Regions from separate parts of the Marinococcus sp. LNHM5E3-2.1 genome, predicted to be linked through region 2. Evidence: predicted binding sites of a transcription regulator. Region 2 holds the regulator's gene; each other region holds the start of a gene.
The links. The regulator LexA, encoded in region 2, represses DNA repair genes until DNA is damaged. The targets are predictions, from matches to a motif close to CGAACATATGTTCG.
Positions count from the first base shown of each region.

Region 1: the regulator LexA is predicted to act here: its motif matches at 1,578-1,591, upstream of recA (recombinase RecA).
Region 3: the regulator LexA is predicted to act here: its motif matches at 1,389-1,402, upstream of ACTRXH_RS11155 (type IA DNA topoisomerase).
Region 4: the regulator LexA is predicted to act here: its motif matches at 1,616-1,629, upstream of ACTRXH_RS06595 (DNA polymerase IV).

Region 1 is NZ_JBQLIB010000001.1:504,894-508,673, forward strand. Features, by position in the region: gene ACTRXH_RS02675 (DEAD/DEAH box helicase) at 1-1,487, shown strand, start outside; gene recA (recombinase RecA) at 1,747-2,832, shown strand; gene rny (ribonuclease Y) at 3,178-3,780, shown strand, end outside.
Region 2 is NZ_JBQLIB010000001.1:746,841-750,620, forward strand. Features, by position in the region: gene ACTRXH_RS03895 (hypothetical protein) at 1-115, shown strand, start outside; gene ACTRXH_RS03900 (hypothetical protein) at 137-463, shown strand; gene ACTRXH_RS03905 (hypothetical protein) at 637-936, shown strand; gene ACTRXH_RS03910 (hypothetical protein) at 1,032-1,256, shown strand; gene ACTRXH_RS03915 (hypothetical protein) at 1,386-1,700, shown strand; gene lexA (transcriptional repressor LexA) at 1,751-2,377, opposite strand; gene ACTRXH_RS03925 (hypothetical protein) at 2,536-2,778, shown strand; gene ACTRXH_RS03930 (YneB family resolvase-like protein) at 2,806-3,465, shown strand; gene ACTRXH_RS03935 (DUF896 domain-containing protein) at 3,533-3,772, shown strand.
Region 3 is NZ_JBQLIB010000009.1:40,413-44,192, forward strand. Features, by position in the region: gene ACTRXH_RS11140 (nucleoside hydrolase) at 1-83, shown strand, start outside; gene ACTRXH_RS11145 (DUF2584 family protein) at 141-383, shown strand; gene ACTRXH_RS11150 (2OG-Fe dioxygenase family protein) at 431-1,237, opposite strand; gene ACTRXH_RS11155 (type IA DNA topoisomerase) at 1,440-3,596, shown strand; guanidine-I (ykkC/yxkD leader) riboswitch at 3,628-3,726, shown strand.
Region 4 is NZ_JBQLIB010000003.1:191,712-195,491, forward strand. Features, by position in the region: gene ACTRXH_RS06585 (MBL fold metallo-hydrolase) at 1-613, opposite strand, end outside; gene ACTRXH_RS06590 (MarR family winged helix-turn-helix transcriptional regulator) at 1,110-1,568, shown strand; gene ACTRXH_RS06595 (DNA polymerase IV) at 1,699-2,931, shown strand; gene ACTRXH_RS06600 (M20/M25/M40 family metallo-hydrolase) at 3,018-3,780, shown strand, end outside.

The DNA.
Region 1 (3,780 bases), 240 kb from region 2:
ATCTGATCGGACAGGCGCAGACCGGTACCGGTAAAACGGCAGCGTTTGGCATTCCGATTTTAAATAAAGTGACCGAGGAGCCGCACGTGCAGTCAATTATCATTACTCCGACCCGCGAGCTGGCCATTCAGGTATCGTCGGAAATCCAGAAGCTCTCCAAGCATTTAAACATCCGTTCGCTGCCAATTTACGGCGGCCAGTCGATCGGCCATCAGATTAAAGCGCTCAAGCAGGGCGTGCAGATTGTTATCGGTACGCCGGGCCGGGTGCAGGACCATCTTCGCCGCAAAACGCTGCAGCTCGACAAAGTTAATACTGTCGTGCTCGACGAAGCGGACGAAATGCTCGACATGGGCTTTGTGGAAGACATTGAAGCGATTTTAAAACAGGTGAACGTCGACCGGCAGACGCTGCTGTTCTCAGCGACGATGCCGCCGGCGATCCGCAAGCTGTCGAAAAAATACATGGTGGACCCGGTGACGGTATCCATCAACAAAAGTGAAGTAACGGCGCCAAACATCGAGCAGTCGTACTTTAAGGTGCTCGAGCGCAACAAGCAGGATTCGCTCTGCCGGATTCTTGACGCGCGCGACCCGGACCTCGGCATTATTTTTTGCCGCACGAAAAAAGGTGTGGCGGATCTGACGGAAATTCTGCAGGCAAGAGGCTACCTTGCAGACGGGCTGCACGGGGATCTGACCCAGCAGCACCGCGACGCCGTTATGAACAAATTCCGCAATGGGGCGATCGAATTTCTCGTCGCCACAGACGTTGCCGCACGCGGCATTGACGTTCAGAATGTAACGCACGTGATCAACTACGACATTCCGCAGGATCCGGAAAGCTACGTTCACCGTATCGGCCGTACAGGCAGAGCCGGCCGCAAGGGCGAAGCACTCACGCTTGTGACGCCGCGCGAAATGAAGCACCTGCGTTCGATCGAATCGGAAATTAAAATGTACATTCCGTCGCACCGGGTGCCGACCATCGAAGAAGTGGTGGAAAAGCAGCAGGAAGCGTGGAAGCGCCAGATTGCTTCCCAGATGGAGGAGGAGTCGGAGCTAAGCCTCTTTAATGAGATTACAGATGAGCTTCTAAACGAATATGATCCGAAGGACGTCGTCCGCTCGCTGATGAAGCTGAACTTTGCCTCCACGGTGAGTGAATCCGACGAAGGCAGCGGCTTCGGTGAAACCGGCGGCGCCCGCGGTATGACAAGATTCTTTATCAATGTCGGCCGCAATGTGAACATGACGCCGAAAATACTGATTGAAGAAATTTCGAACGCGGTCGGTATTCCCGGCAAGTCGATCGGCAAAATTGATATTTTTGATAAATTTACCTTTGTGGAAGTACCGCAGGACAGCGCACCGTTTGTATATGAAGCCCTCCGGCACGCACGCATTAACGGCACGCGCGTGAACCTCGAGCCGGCGAAGCCTCGTCCGGCTCGTCCGAACCGGAACACGCAGCGCCAGTCCCAGTAATCCGTTCGCTCTTCAGCGGCAGCCGCCGCTGAAGAGTTTTTTTACCGTCAGCCTGGCAGCGGCAGGGCGTTTCGGGCAAAAGAAAAAACACGAATAAATGTTCGCATATCTGTTGGCAAACCGGACAAAAAAAGATATAATGTAGAAAGCAGGAAAACAGCGGGAACGCTTCCTGAACAACAGCAGGCATGTATGGATACGTTCTTCGTGGGGAAGAGAGTATCTGTTTAATAGTATATATCCTTGAAGGAGAGATAAGATGAACGAAAGAAAAGCCGCATTGGATCAAGCACTGAGCCGCATCGAAAAACAGTTTGGCAAAGGGTCGATCATGAAGCTCGGCGATCAGACCGACCGCCGCATTTCCACCATTTCCACCGGCGCCCTGGCCGTAGATATTGCCCTCGGGGTCGGCGGCTATCCGCGCGGACGTGTCGTGGAAATTTACGGCCCGGAATCCTCCGGTAAAACGACAGTGGCTCTGCACGCCATTGCTGCGGCCCAGCGCGACGGGGGCACAGCAGCCTTTATCGACGCGGAGCACGCGCTGGATCCAAGCTATGCACGGGCTCTTGGCGTTAACATTGATGATCTGATTCTTTCCCAGCCGGACACGGGCGAACAGGCACTTGAAATTGCCGAAGCGCTTGTACGAAGCGGCGCAATCGACATTCTCGTCATTGATTCTGTAGCTGCGCTCGTGCCGAAAGCAGAGATTGAAGGCGAAATGGGCGACAGCCACGTCGGCCTGCAGGCACGTCTGATGTCCCAGGCGCTGCGGAAGCTGTCCGGGGCGATCAGCAAATCGAACTCGATTGCTATGTTTATCAACCAGATCCGTGAGAAGGTCGGCGTCATGTTTGGCAGCCCGGAAACAACTCCCGGCGGCCGTGCGCTGAAATTCTACTCCTCGGTGCGTCTTGAAGTGCGCCGGGCAGAAACGCTCAAGCAGGGCAACGAAATGGTCGGTAACAAAACGAGAATCAAAGTGGTGAAAAACAAAGTAGCACCGCCGTTCCGTCAGGCGGAAGTGGATATTATGTACGGCGAAGGCATTTCGCGCGAAGGTTCCATTCTCGATATCGGTGCTGAGCTCGACATCGTGCTTAAAAGCGGCGCATGGTACTCCTACGAAGGCGAACGTCTCGGACAGGGACGGGAAAACTCGAAGCAGTTCCTGAAGGAAAATGAAGCAACGGCCGCGGCGATCGAACGGAAAATCCGCGACCATTACAAGCTCGACGACATCCAGTCCGAACCGGAAGAGCCGGAAGAAGAACCGGAAGCTCCGGCGGAATCCGGACTGCTTGCTGAAGAGGAAGAAACAGCAGATACGAACCGTTAAATCAACGCCAGGGCGCCGGAATTCCGGCGCCTTTTTTCGTGCGGAAAAAGGTCCGGGGGAAGCAGCAGCGCACGGAACTCCTGCCGGGCGGGCAGAGAAAGCAGGAGTACAGGCGGGGAGAAAACGGTGTCAATCCCTATAAAAACAGGGATTCCTGCCAGTGAGCTTTCTTGACAGCGCCATGCGGTAAAGATACAATAAAGAAGTGGAACGTTTGTTTTGTTCCGCACTTCGATGAGCGTATTAATTCGCAAGCAGAACAATGCGGACACGAAAAAGAATCATCAATGCAACTTTCGCAACAACCGAAAGTGAACAATCAGATAGCAAGAGGAGGTGACATGTATGAACACTGCAATCATCTCCATTTTGCTTGTTATCGGTGCATTGATAGTTGGTTTGATTGGATATTTTGTCCGAAAAGCGATTGCCGAAGCGAAATTCAAAAGCGCCGAGCACGAAGCCGGCCAGATTGTGAAAGAAGCTGAGCGGCAGGCAGAGACAATCTTAAAAGAATCGCGGTTGGAAGCTAAAGACGAAGCACATCAAATTCGGGCAGAAGCAGAGAGCACTCTGAATGAACGAAGAAATGAAGTTCAAAAACAAGAAAACCGCTTGATGCAGAAAGAAGAGACCCTTGACCGAAAAAGTGAGACGTTGGACAAAAAGGAAGAATCCTTGGAGCGTAGAGAGGAATCTCTCTATGAAAAACAACAACAGGTTGAGGAAAATAACAGCAAAGTGGAGGAGATTCTCGCCAAACAACAGCAGGAACTTGAACGTGTTTCCGGAATGTCGCGGGAGGATGCCAGAGAGCTGATCCGCCGCGAGACCGAACAGGAGATGGAACACGAAACGGCGCTTCTGATCAAAGAACGGACAGAAGAGGCCAAACAAGAAGCCAACAAAAAAGCGAAGAATATTTTATCCCTCGCCCTGCAGCGCTGC
Region 2 (3,780 bases):
TTTATATTTTTACACCAGGGAAGGGTTCCAGTTTGGCGGACAGGCCTACATCACCCGGTCGGATCAGAAAAGCATAGAGCTTGAAGGAAGCAGTGCCCTTCAGGAACAATCGTAATCGAATAAAAGGAGGATGATGATGACACAGGAAGCGGATTTTTCCCAGGAAGGGCTGAAAGGCTACCACGTACGCCCGCTTCATTTTGCCGGGGAATCAGTCGAAGTGTATCAGGACGAAGAACTCGTGCTGCTCGTCCAGGTGACCACCTCGGCGATGGCAGCCGAAGCGAGTTTAAAGGAAGAAAACGTACCAGACTGGCTGTGGAGCATCGGCCTGGATTATCTGAAACAGGAAGCACCGACGGAAAGGAAGCGTCTTGTCATTACCGTGCAGGACGTGACGGACGGAGAAATAAACAAAACGTACGACAATTTATTGAGAGATTTCGAAGCGCCCTCGAGCTGAGAGGGTGCTTTTTGTTTTTATTTATATAGAAGAAAATGGCTAAAGGCTTCTTTTCCGGCAGGCAGAGAGAGAAACGGTTTTCACTCATTTGGGAAGGAAATTCTTTCGGAAAAAAACGGCCGGGTGTCTTCTCGAACCGAAAAAACTGTGGTATAAATAAGTGGAGGGGGTGGATGACAGTGGCTTTAGTGGAATTCAAATGCAGAACGCAGCCGCAGGTGACCTATAGCAGTGACGGTCATGAAATTCATTACAAGGTGATTGAATACGCCGATGGCTATGAAGTGGTGCTTCATTCGATGAGTGATTTTCAGCCGGCCGATGAAAAACTGTTATTTCATCAGGGAAGTCAGGTCATTCACGCCAAAGAGCATACTTACGTATTAGATACCTGCGATTGTGTGTACAGCGGTGAACCCGATGAAACCATCGATCATTCGATCTGTCACAAACCGTATTCTAAATCCATGTAAACAAACGCTAAGCGGAGCTTTCCTTCCCGGGAGGCTCTTTTTTGTGGCGGACGCAGGTACAAAAAATATTCTGGAAAATAGAAAGGGGCATACAAATGCTGCACTTTGAAAAGAAGGATCTTCACAATTTAAACCACGCGGAGGCGCCGTATGTATCCATTTACCAATACGGAAAAACGGACATCAGCAGCCATCCATCCGACAGCAGCCGGGTGGGGCTCTCCAAGCAGGGCATGATGAAGCTGGTGAATTACTGGATTGAAGAAGGCAACCTTGATGATAACGACAAGCAGCAGATTAAAGAGTGGCTCGACCAGTAACCCTTCAGGAGACGGGGAAGAAATTCGGGTTTAGCAGCAAAGGTGCAGGGAAAAGGAATCACAATTCACCAATAGAAAAACGAACTTCAGGCACGCATCGGCGCCGAAGTCGTTAAAGGGGGAATCGTGATGGCACGCCTGCTTGACTTTTACCACGGACCGTATGAAGGCAGCCCGGGAGAGTCTGAACATTTTAATGGACCGGTGCTTCACATCTTTGAGGGCGACCAGCTGCTGCTGTCGATGCAGATTACGGCAGAAGCGCTGGGGAAAAATGAACTGAACGTAGACATGACAACGGTGTATGAATGGCTCTGGCACCGGGGGCTTGAATTTATCGAACAGGAAAATATTACGTCAGCCACAGTGATAGTGATTACGGATAGAGATGTTGAAGGAAATAAAATTGTTACGTCGTACCGGACGCTTGCGTGCCGAGCATAATAGAAACGGGGCCGCCTGCTTCATTAAAGCAGGCGGCCCCGTTTATGTGATTAAAAGATGGTGCGGAAAACGCCGGTGACTCTGCCGAGTATCGTACAGTTTTCTAAAATGATCGGGTCCATGGTGGCATTTTCAGGCTGCAGGCGAATAAAGTTTTCTTCTTTATAAAACCGTTTGACCGTTGCTTCCATTTCATCGGTCATAGCGACAATAATATCGCCGTTATCAGCGGTCTGCTGTTTTTGAACGACAACAAGATCCCCGTCAAAAATGCCGGCCTCTATCATGCTGTCCCCCTGAATGGTAAGCATGTATACCTGTTCTTCGTCGGTCACCATGCGCTCCGGAAGAGGGATGTATTCTTCTACATTTTCCACCGCAGTGATAGGTTCCCCGGCCGTGACTTTACCGATCACCGGCACGTACACAGCTTTGCTTTCGTGAATCGGCTCGCTGCCCTGGTCTTCAAGCTCAAGCACTTCAATTGCCCGCGGCTTAGTCGGGTCGCGGCGGATTAAATTTTTGTTTTCAAGACGGGCGAGGTGCCCGTGCACCGTTGAACTCGAGGCGAGCCCCACGGCTTCTCCGATCTCCCGGACCGAAGGCGGATAGCCTTTTTCTTTTACTTCTTCTTTTATATAATCAAGAATTTGCTGCTGGCGCTTGGATAGCTTCATCTCCGCACCTCCTTTTGAGGAATTTTTCTGAGTAAAGTATAGCATGAGGGGAACAAAAACGCAAACACCCGTTCTAATATTTCTGTTGACGGGAACAGGTATTCTGGTATACTGGATGAATATAAGAACATACATTCTCATTCAGGGGGAACATGCATATGAATAAACTCAAAACCTTCACTTCAACGGACTGGACGATGCTTGCCTTATTTGCATTCGCGCTTTTATTTTTGGTATATTCAGCGGACGCTTCGATCACTCCGGACACGCTGGGCGGCACGGAAGCAGACCGGCCGGCAGAAATCGTCTATGAACAGGAGCATCCGGTTTTGAAGGACAGGCCGGGGTATCAGGAACAGCCGTGGGAACGAACGGTTTCGTTTGACGCTGCCGAACAGTAAAACACGAACGGAAAGGAACGCAGATAAATGAAAGCATGCATCATTTACGCCCGGGTAAGTACGGAAAAAGAAGAACAGCAGTCCTCGCTTGCCAGGCAGCAGGAGGAGCTGGAGGCTCTTGCTGCAGCGAACGGTTGGGCGGTGCAGCAGACCGTGACAGAACAGGAGAGCAGCTATTCCGTGGAACGGGACGGGCTTCTCCGTGTGTTTGAGCTCCTCGATGACACCGGGGCGGATACACTGCTGATTACCGATGATACGCGGCTTGGACGCGGAAATGCTAAAATCGCCGTGCTCCATGAACTGCAGAAAAGGGGCACGTCCATCTATACAGTGAAGGACGACGGGGAGCTCGAAATTGCGGATACCGATCATATGATTATGGAAATCTTGTCCATAGTGGAAGAGCATCAGCGCCGGCTGCATAATTTTAAAATTAAGCGGGGGATGCAGCGGGCGGTGGAAAATGGGTACCACCCGGAAGAAAATTTCGGATTAAACCGCAGCGGCGGCCGGAAGAAAATAGAGGTGCCCATTGAAGAAATTGTTAAGCTGAAACAGCGGGAGCTGACGTTTAAAGATATCGCTCTGACGCTCCGGGGCCTGGGCTATGATATTTCTAAAGCGACGGTGCACCGCCGTTATAAAGAATATGAACAGCAGCGCGCAGAGATAGAACCGCAGTGATTTGTTTGCGGTACGTCGCTGTTTTTAATATAATAAAAAAGGAACGCCATTTTAAGGGAGGCAACTTATGCTTTCGAAAGAAAAAATTGACCGGATTAATGAGTTAGCCAAACGTCAAAAATCGTCGGGGCTGACTGCAGAAGAACAAGAAGAACAGCAGGCGCTGCGTCAGGAATATTTAAGTAAATTCCGTTCCTCGTTTAAAAACCAGCTCGAAAACGTAAAAGTGGTGGATGAAGAAGGCACGGATGTAACTCCAAGCAAGCTCGAGCGTGTCAAACGACGGAACCGCAGCTTCCGGCATTAAGATAAAAG
Region 3 (3,780 bases), on a different contig from region 2:
AAGGGCCGGTGCAGGTCGCAACAGCAGTCGATAATGATAAATTTTGGGATTTAATCGTACAATCGCTTAAAAATCTGCCATAATGGAAATAGATAAGTAAGCGTTATTATTATAGAGACAAGGGAGCAGGAGGGACGAATATGGGTTTTTCTGTAGAAATGAACTGGGAAATTATTACGAATAAGCAGGCCGAGCGCCTCGATGAAAGAAACTTTCGGCTGATTAAAGATAATTATCAAATGTTTCCGCTCGATCACCCGCTTCCAATTCATACCTTTGCCGAAAAAGTACCTTTTGGCAAGGCGGTTATTCACCGGGTGGAATGGGAATCCCACCGCACCACAATTGAATACGAGCTTGTGTCATTAACCTCTGTGAACTAAGCAGATAAATAGTAAACCCCCGGGGCAGCAGGCGCCGGGGATTCGGTTTATACATAATCCATATTGTTTGTGTCGCCGTGCATGCTGCGGATTTCATCCGGATTGGCAACGACGGTCGGCTGATAGTCAATTAAAATGGCAGAACGCTCTCCAGGTCCGTCCTCCGGTCCCTTACGGACAGAGCCGACGTAATGAGTGACCAGCGGATCATACACCCCGTAGGATTCAAGCGGACGGGTCATGTAAAAGGAGTCAGTAATTTTTTCCTTTTCAACGTCCTCCGGCATCCGTCCGCGGACCTCCGGCACAGAAATGACGTTCCGGGCACCTTCGATATTGCGCCGGCGGATCAGGTGGGCAAACGTGAACGGCTCGCCGTCCTGGTGCAGTGTGTTTGGTGAGGAAAAAGCTTCGTCCTCCTCCGATTCAACATGAAGTTTCACAAAGTGGACGCCCGCATGAAAAGGCATCAGTGCATCTTCGCGCGTCCAGAATGTCTGGCGGAAATTAAAGGCGATCAGTGCTTCAAGCAGCCGGTTGTGCCTGACGTGTTCGGGAATTGCAGGGAAGCGGCGGCTCGCATCGGGATATTCCGGATTGAACGATCCCTGAAAATAATCGTAGTAGCTTTTGCCGTTTTTAACTGTTTCCGGCAGCCATTCGATCCGGTGGGTGCCCGGAAAAATAACGGCACGGCCGTACTGCCGGTAACGATTCAGATCCGGAGCGTAGTCATCTGCCGGAAGATCGTCAAAGGCTGCGGTAAGAGCAGCAAGGTCTTCGTCGCCGTAGCTGTCATGCAGTATATCGGCTAAATCATAATATTCGTATCCCTGCTGTTTTAAAGGCTTCATTTGTCTATTTCTCCTCCCGAATGGTGGTTTCTTCGAGTGGAAGCGTCCTTCCATTGTTTTCACAAATGCTAGTGTATCACGCCCGGCCGAAGTTGAGTATATGAAAGGCAGGCTTCATCTTTCGTTTTTGTGACAGATTCATTATAATTAAAGAACAAATGTTCTTGAATTCAAAGAAATCAGCGAAGAGAGGAATTTCTTTATGCCAGTGATCTTAGCGGAGAAGCCGTCCCAGGCAAAAGCCTATGCGGCCGCGTTTCAAATACAGGAAAAAAAAGACGGATATATGAGGCTGAAGCCGTGCAGTCTATTTCCGGACGGGGCAGTGCTTACCTGGGGGTTTGGCCATCTGCTCGAGCTCCGCGCTCCGGCCGATTACGAATCTTCCTGGAAAAAATGGTCGCTCGACACTCTCCCGATGCTTCCCGCCCATTTTCGCTTTAAGCCTAACCCGCGGGCGTTCAAGCAGCTGAAGGTCGTCAAGCAGATGCTTCAGGAGGCCGACAGCATTATTATTGCGACCGACTGCGACCGGGAGGGCGAAAACATTGCGCGAAGCGTCATCGACTATACGAAAACCTCCCATAAACCGACCCGGCGCCTTTGGATCAACAGTCTGGAAAAGGATGAAGTGTATAAAGGGTTTGAGCAGCTCCGGGAGGGAGCAGACTATCTCCCTCTTTATGAGGAGGCGCGGGCCCGCCAATTTTCCGACTGGATTGTCGGCATGAACGCGAGCCGTCTGTATACGCTGCTGTTAAAGCAGAAGGGCATCAATGAAGTGTTCAGTGTCGGCAGAGTCCAGACGCCAACACTCAAGCTTATTTACGACCGGCAGAAGGAAATTGAGGCATTTGAGCCCGAGCCTTACTGGGAGCTTGAAGGAACCTTCCGTGCGGAAGCGGGGGAGTATAAAGGAAAGTATAAAAAGCGCTTCGGCTCGAAGGAAGAGGTGCTCCGTATCTGGAAGGAGCATGGATTGAAAAAGGATACCGAAGGCACGATCAGCAGTATAAAAAAAGAAGAGAAGCAGGAAAAGCCCCCGCTTCTTCATTCGCTGTCGAGCCTGCAGACGACGATGAACAAAAAGTATAAAATGAGTCCGTCGGCCGTGCTTAAAACGGTACAGAGCCTGTACGATGAACCATTAAAAGCTGTTTCCTATCCGAGAACGGATACCCGCCATATCACGTCAGGGGAATTTAACTACTTGAAGGGAAACCTGTCCCGGATGCAGGAGTGCATGAACGTCTCCTTTGAACCGGCGTCCACTACGCCTTCGAAGCGGTTTGTAGACGGCAGCAAAGTCCAGGAGCACCATGCGATCATTCCGACCAAAAAAGTGCTGAGCCAGACGCAGTTTGAAAAGCTGAACCGGTCCCAGCAGCAGGTGTATAAAGAAGTTATGAACAGCGTGCTCGCTATGTTTCACCGCAACTATATGTATGAAGAAACGACTGTTGAAACCGATGTCCAGGGACTTATTTTTGAAAGCAAGGGCCGGGTGGACAAGCAGCTGGGCTGGAAGGAGCTCTTTCCGGGACCAAAAAAGAAGAAAGACCAGGAGGACAACACCCTCCCTCCATTAACCAGGGGAGAGCAGGTGGAGGCGTACGTCCAGGCAGCCGAAAAGGAAACCCAGCCGCCCAAGCCTTATACCGAAGGACAGCTGATCAACATGATGAAGTCCTGCGGCAAATGGATCGAGGATGATGAAACATCTAAAAAAGTACTGCAGGAAACGGAGGGTCTCGGGACCGAGGCGACGCGCAGTACCATTATTCAAACACTGCAAAAGCAGGAATATATCCGGATTCAAAAGAACATTGTGGAAGTGACCGCTAAAGGGCGGGCGCTGTGCGAAGTAGTAGAAGGGACACTTTTGTCCAAGCCGCTGCTGACCGCGAAGTGGGAAGCTTTTTTAAAGCAGATCGGAAGCGGGGAAGCGGATAAGGAAGCTTTTTTAAAGCAGACAGAGGCTTTTACGAAAAAACTGGTCGAAGAAGCGCCTGCCGGCATAACGAATATGCAGACAAATCCGGAGCAGGTAGCCACGTCTAAAAAACAGCCGCAGCGCGCAGAGCCAATCGCTCTCTGTCCCGTATGCCAAAAGGGACAGCTGATGGAGCGGAAGTCCTTCTACGGCTGCAGTGAGTATGCCAACGGCTGTAAATTCACCGTTCCTAAAACGTTATTGAAGAAAAAAATTACTCAGGCTCAGGTTAAAAAGCTGTGTGAAAAAGGTGAAACGCAGGTGATCAAAGGGTTTAAAGGAAAAAAGCCGTTTGACGCCAAATTAAAACGAAAAGAAAATGGTGTGGAATTTGTGTTTCCATCTAAAGACAATGCCTCCTCGTAGACAATATCCCGAAATTTGATATACTGAGGGGCAGAATGTTTTCTAGGGTTCCGCGGCAGAGCCGGTCTGGTCCGAGAGAAAACCCGCAAACAAATAGTTTGCGCCACGGAGGGATAAAAACCCGGGAGATCTTCGCTGCGAAGACTTCCCGGGTTTTTTCGCGGCTGAAAGCTGAAATGAATAT
Region 4 (3,780 bases), on a different contig from region 2:
CCGGGACCACGGTATTGTATTTGCCGTCTTTCCATAGCTCATTCAGCTTCTTTAACGTAAACTGGTAGGACTCGCTGTTATATTCAATAATCGGGATCTCTACATTGCTTAAATAGTCCCCGGCGATACAAAGACCGAGCGGCTCTACGACCGCCGCCAGTCCATCCACGGTATGACCCGGCGCCAGGTAGAACGTAATTTTAGTTTCTCCTTCTGTAAGCACCTGCTCATCCGAGTCAACAATGATATCCGGTTTCGGATACATGGCTTCATAGCTGCGTTGAATATAGTATGCACTGTCAAACTCTTTCATTTCCTGCACAATTTCTTCTTTATCCGACCTGGCATTAAATCCACGGGAAGCAATGATGGTTGCTTCCGGGAAAGCACCGGCTCCGATAATGTGATCGAAATCCGAATGAGTCAGCAGCAGATATACCGGCTGGCCCTTTTTTCGTTCTTCGACAAAATTCCTTATTTCCTCAATTTCGGCTGGAAGCCATGTAGGATCTGTGATTAATATTAAATCATCTGTCACTACGACAGTCGTATTCGTCTGATAGAGCTCGCTTTGAAATACGCTCCATTGTTCACGGTCTAATCTTTTTGCCACACTGATCACCTTCTTATTAGTCTTCATTTACAGTTTCTTTCCCGAAAATGAAAGTTTTCATTCATAAATTAAAGTATTATTTTATTGAATAATTATATAAATTCATATAAAAGCAGAGTGGCCGCTTTTTGCTTTTTATAAGCAAATCGTTCGCATTCACCCTCCCTTTCTCTTATCGTAAACATACATCCTAATACAAAAGGAGGGAATTTTATTGCTGAAGCAATGGATAAAAAGCCTCTCTTTCTCAAAACGCTGCTACTACTGCAGATCAAAAACTTCTTACATGCGCCCGTACTTCACAAAACAGGATGAAAAAGTCTTTGTCTGCGAAAAATGCCTCGAATACGCTGAAAGAAGGGCTATGCAGCGAGCGGACTAGGAAAAAACGTACGTCATTTTCGTTTTATATATATCGTTTTACGCTTATCTCTTTTTTCGGTCCTGATCTATATTACAATAGAGAAAAAGAACGATTGGAATTGGAGGGGCCCCGATGAACGAACATGATAAGGAAATGCTCGAACTAATTGAAACTGGCGTGGTAACGTTAATGCGCCGGGCGGATTTTAAACGGACGCTTGACAGTCAGGCAAGCAGCCTGGACCGTTCCGCATATTTGATCCTTCAGGTACTGCACCAGCAGAGCCCCCGTTCTGCACGTGAGCTAGCTGATCACTTTCTCCTCGATATTTCGACGCTCAGTCGTCAGATTCACTCGCTGGAGAAAAAAGGTTTTGTCTCCCGCCGCCCGGATCATCACGACAAACGGGTCAACCAGATTTTTATTACGAACGAAGGGATTGAGGCAATCAATACGCTGAAGCAGGAACGGATTCATATGTATGACAGCCTGTTGGCTGACTGGGACAAGGAAGAGCGCGACCAATTTGCCCAGCTGCTCGAGCGATTTAATAACACCCTCGTACAAAAAAGGGGGCTTCCTTCTTCATAATGCATATGCCGGGCCCTGGACCAGGGCCTGATTTTTTATCAAAAACAAGAACGTTTGTTCGTTTAAAATATTTATTTTGAGGTATACCCTATAGAAAGAAACAATTGTTTCACCAAAGGAGGGCTGGGCCGTGGAGCGTGTTATTTTCCTTATCGACATGCAGTCGTTCTACGCCAACGTTGAAAAGCTGTATTATTCCAGCCTTCAGCATAAACCAACAGCTGTAGCCGGAGATCCGTCCATCCGGAGCGGGGTGATTCTGGCTGCCTGCCCTATTGCTAAACGCGAAGGAGTGAAAACAGCCGAAACACTTGGAGAAGCACAGCAAAAGTGCCCAGGGCTTGTTGTCATCCCTCCGCGCATGGAGCTTTATTTAAGAATTTCTGTACAAATTGCCACAGCGCTTGAAGCTTACACTGATAAAATAGAACCCTACAGCGTGGACGAGCTGTTTGCAGATATGACGCATACATACAAACATACGGCTTCCACGCCGGAGCAGGCGGCTCTGTTCATCAACAGGCATCTTCTTCGGGCGTTCGGCGTCTATCCCCGGACCGGCATTGGAGCAACCAAGGTTCTCGCCAAAATGGCCTGTGACCATTTTGCCAAAAAATCGGCCGATGGGATTTTTACTCTGAAGCAGGAACAGCTGGCTTCCACCCTTTGGCCTCTGCCTGTAAATCATCTGTTCGGAGTCGGGCGCCGGATGGAAAAGCACCTGCGGCAGATGGGGATTCGAAAAGCCGGCCACCTCGCTGCCTACCCTGTGGAAGAGCTGCGGCACCGCTTTGGGCTGAACGGAGAGCTTCTATGGCAGACAGCGCACGGCATTGACCCTTCCCCTGTCTCTCCCGGCACTCATACGCATCGAAAGGCTGTCGGCCACCATATGACCCTCCCCCGTGATTATTCGAGCTGGGATGATATCAGCGTCGTGCTTCGCGAATTGAGCGAAGAGGTCGGACGCCGGGCCCGGGCGGAGGGCTGCAGCGGCTGGACAGTCACCGTAGGAGCCGAAGGGCATGATAACGGAAATTCTGTTCATTTTCAGCGGCAGGCCTCCCAGGCCGAGCCGATTAATGACGGCAAAGCCATCTACGAAGCCGCCGCCTCCCTGTTTCGTAAACATTGGACACACTACCCGGTCCGGGGACTGAGCGTCAGCCTGCAGCAGCTTGAAAGCAATCAATTTATGCAGTTGGATTTGTTTTCCGAAAAAGAGCACCGGGAAGATTTAAACAAAACGATCGATGCCCTCAAAGACCGGTACGGACCGGCAGCTGTGCTCCAGGCCTCATCGCTTCTTCCCGGCGGCCAGGCCCTTGCCCGCGCAGAAAAAATCGGTGGTCACTACAAGTAGGTCCCGACTCCTTCAGGAACAGGAGTTGACGGCAAAGCCGAAAAACGGGATGCTGTAATAAATTGTACTTTCAAGGAGGAGAACTTATGAAGGAAACATCTGAACAGTTTTTATACGACCTGCTCCAAACTCCCTCTCCATCCGGCCACGAAATGGCTATTCAGCGTAAGTGGCTTCAGTACGTCTCTCCGTATGCGGATGAAGTTCACACAGACACGATAGGCAATGCCTGGGGCACCATCAATCCGGAAGCCCCGTTTCATGTGCTTTTAGCCGGTCACTGTGACGAAATCGGCTTTCTTGTAAAGTCTATCGACAGCAGCGGCTTCGTAAGGGTGGAAAAGCTCGGCGGCATCAGCCAGGCTCCTGCACTGGGAATGAAAGTGACCTTTCAGGGCAGGCAGGGACCTATCACCGGCGTTACGGGCGTCAATGCGGAACACAAGGGCGGCAGTAAAAAAGATTTCGCCTTTTCCGATTTGTACATAGATTTTGGAGCTAATAGCAAAGAAGAAATGGAAAAGTATCTTTCCATCGGCGATGCCGGCGTTTATGAGCGCACGCCCGAAAAGCTGTTAAACAACCGTTTCAGCGGACGGGGACTCGACAACCGGACAGGTGCCTTTATTACTGCAGAAGTTCTGCGCCGGCTGCAGAACAAACGCCCGGCGGTGGGCGTCTATGGCGTGAGCACGGTGAACGAAGAAACAAACATGGGCGGGGCTCATTTTGCCGGCGCCGGCCTCCGACCAGATTTAGCAATTGCCCTCGACGTTACATTTGCTTATGATTACCCCGGGTCCAATCCGAATCAGGAAACAGAAGTAACACTCGGCGGCGGACCCGTCC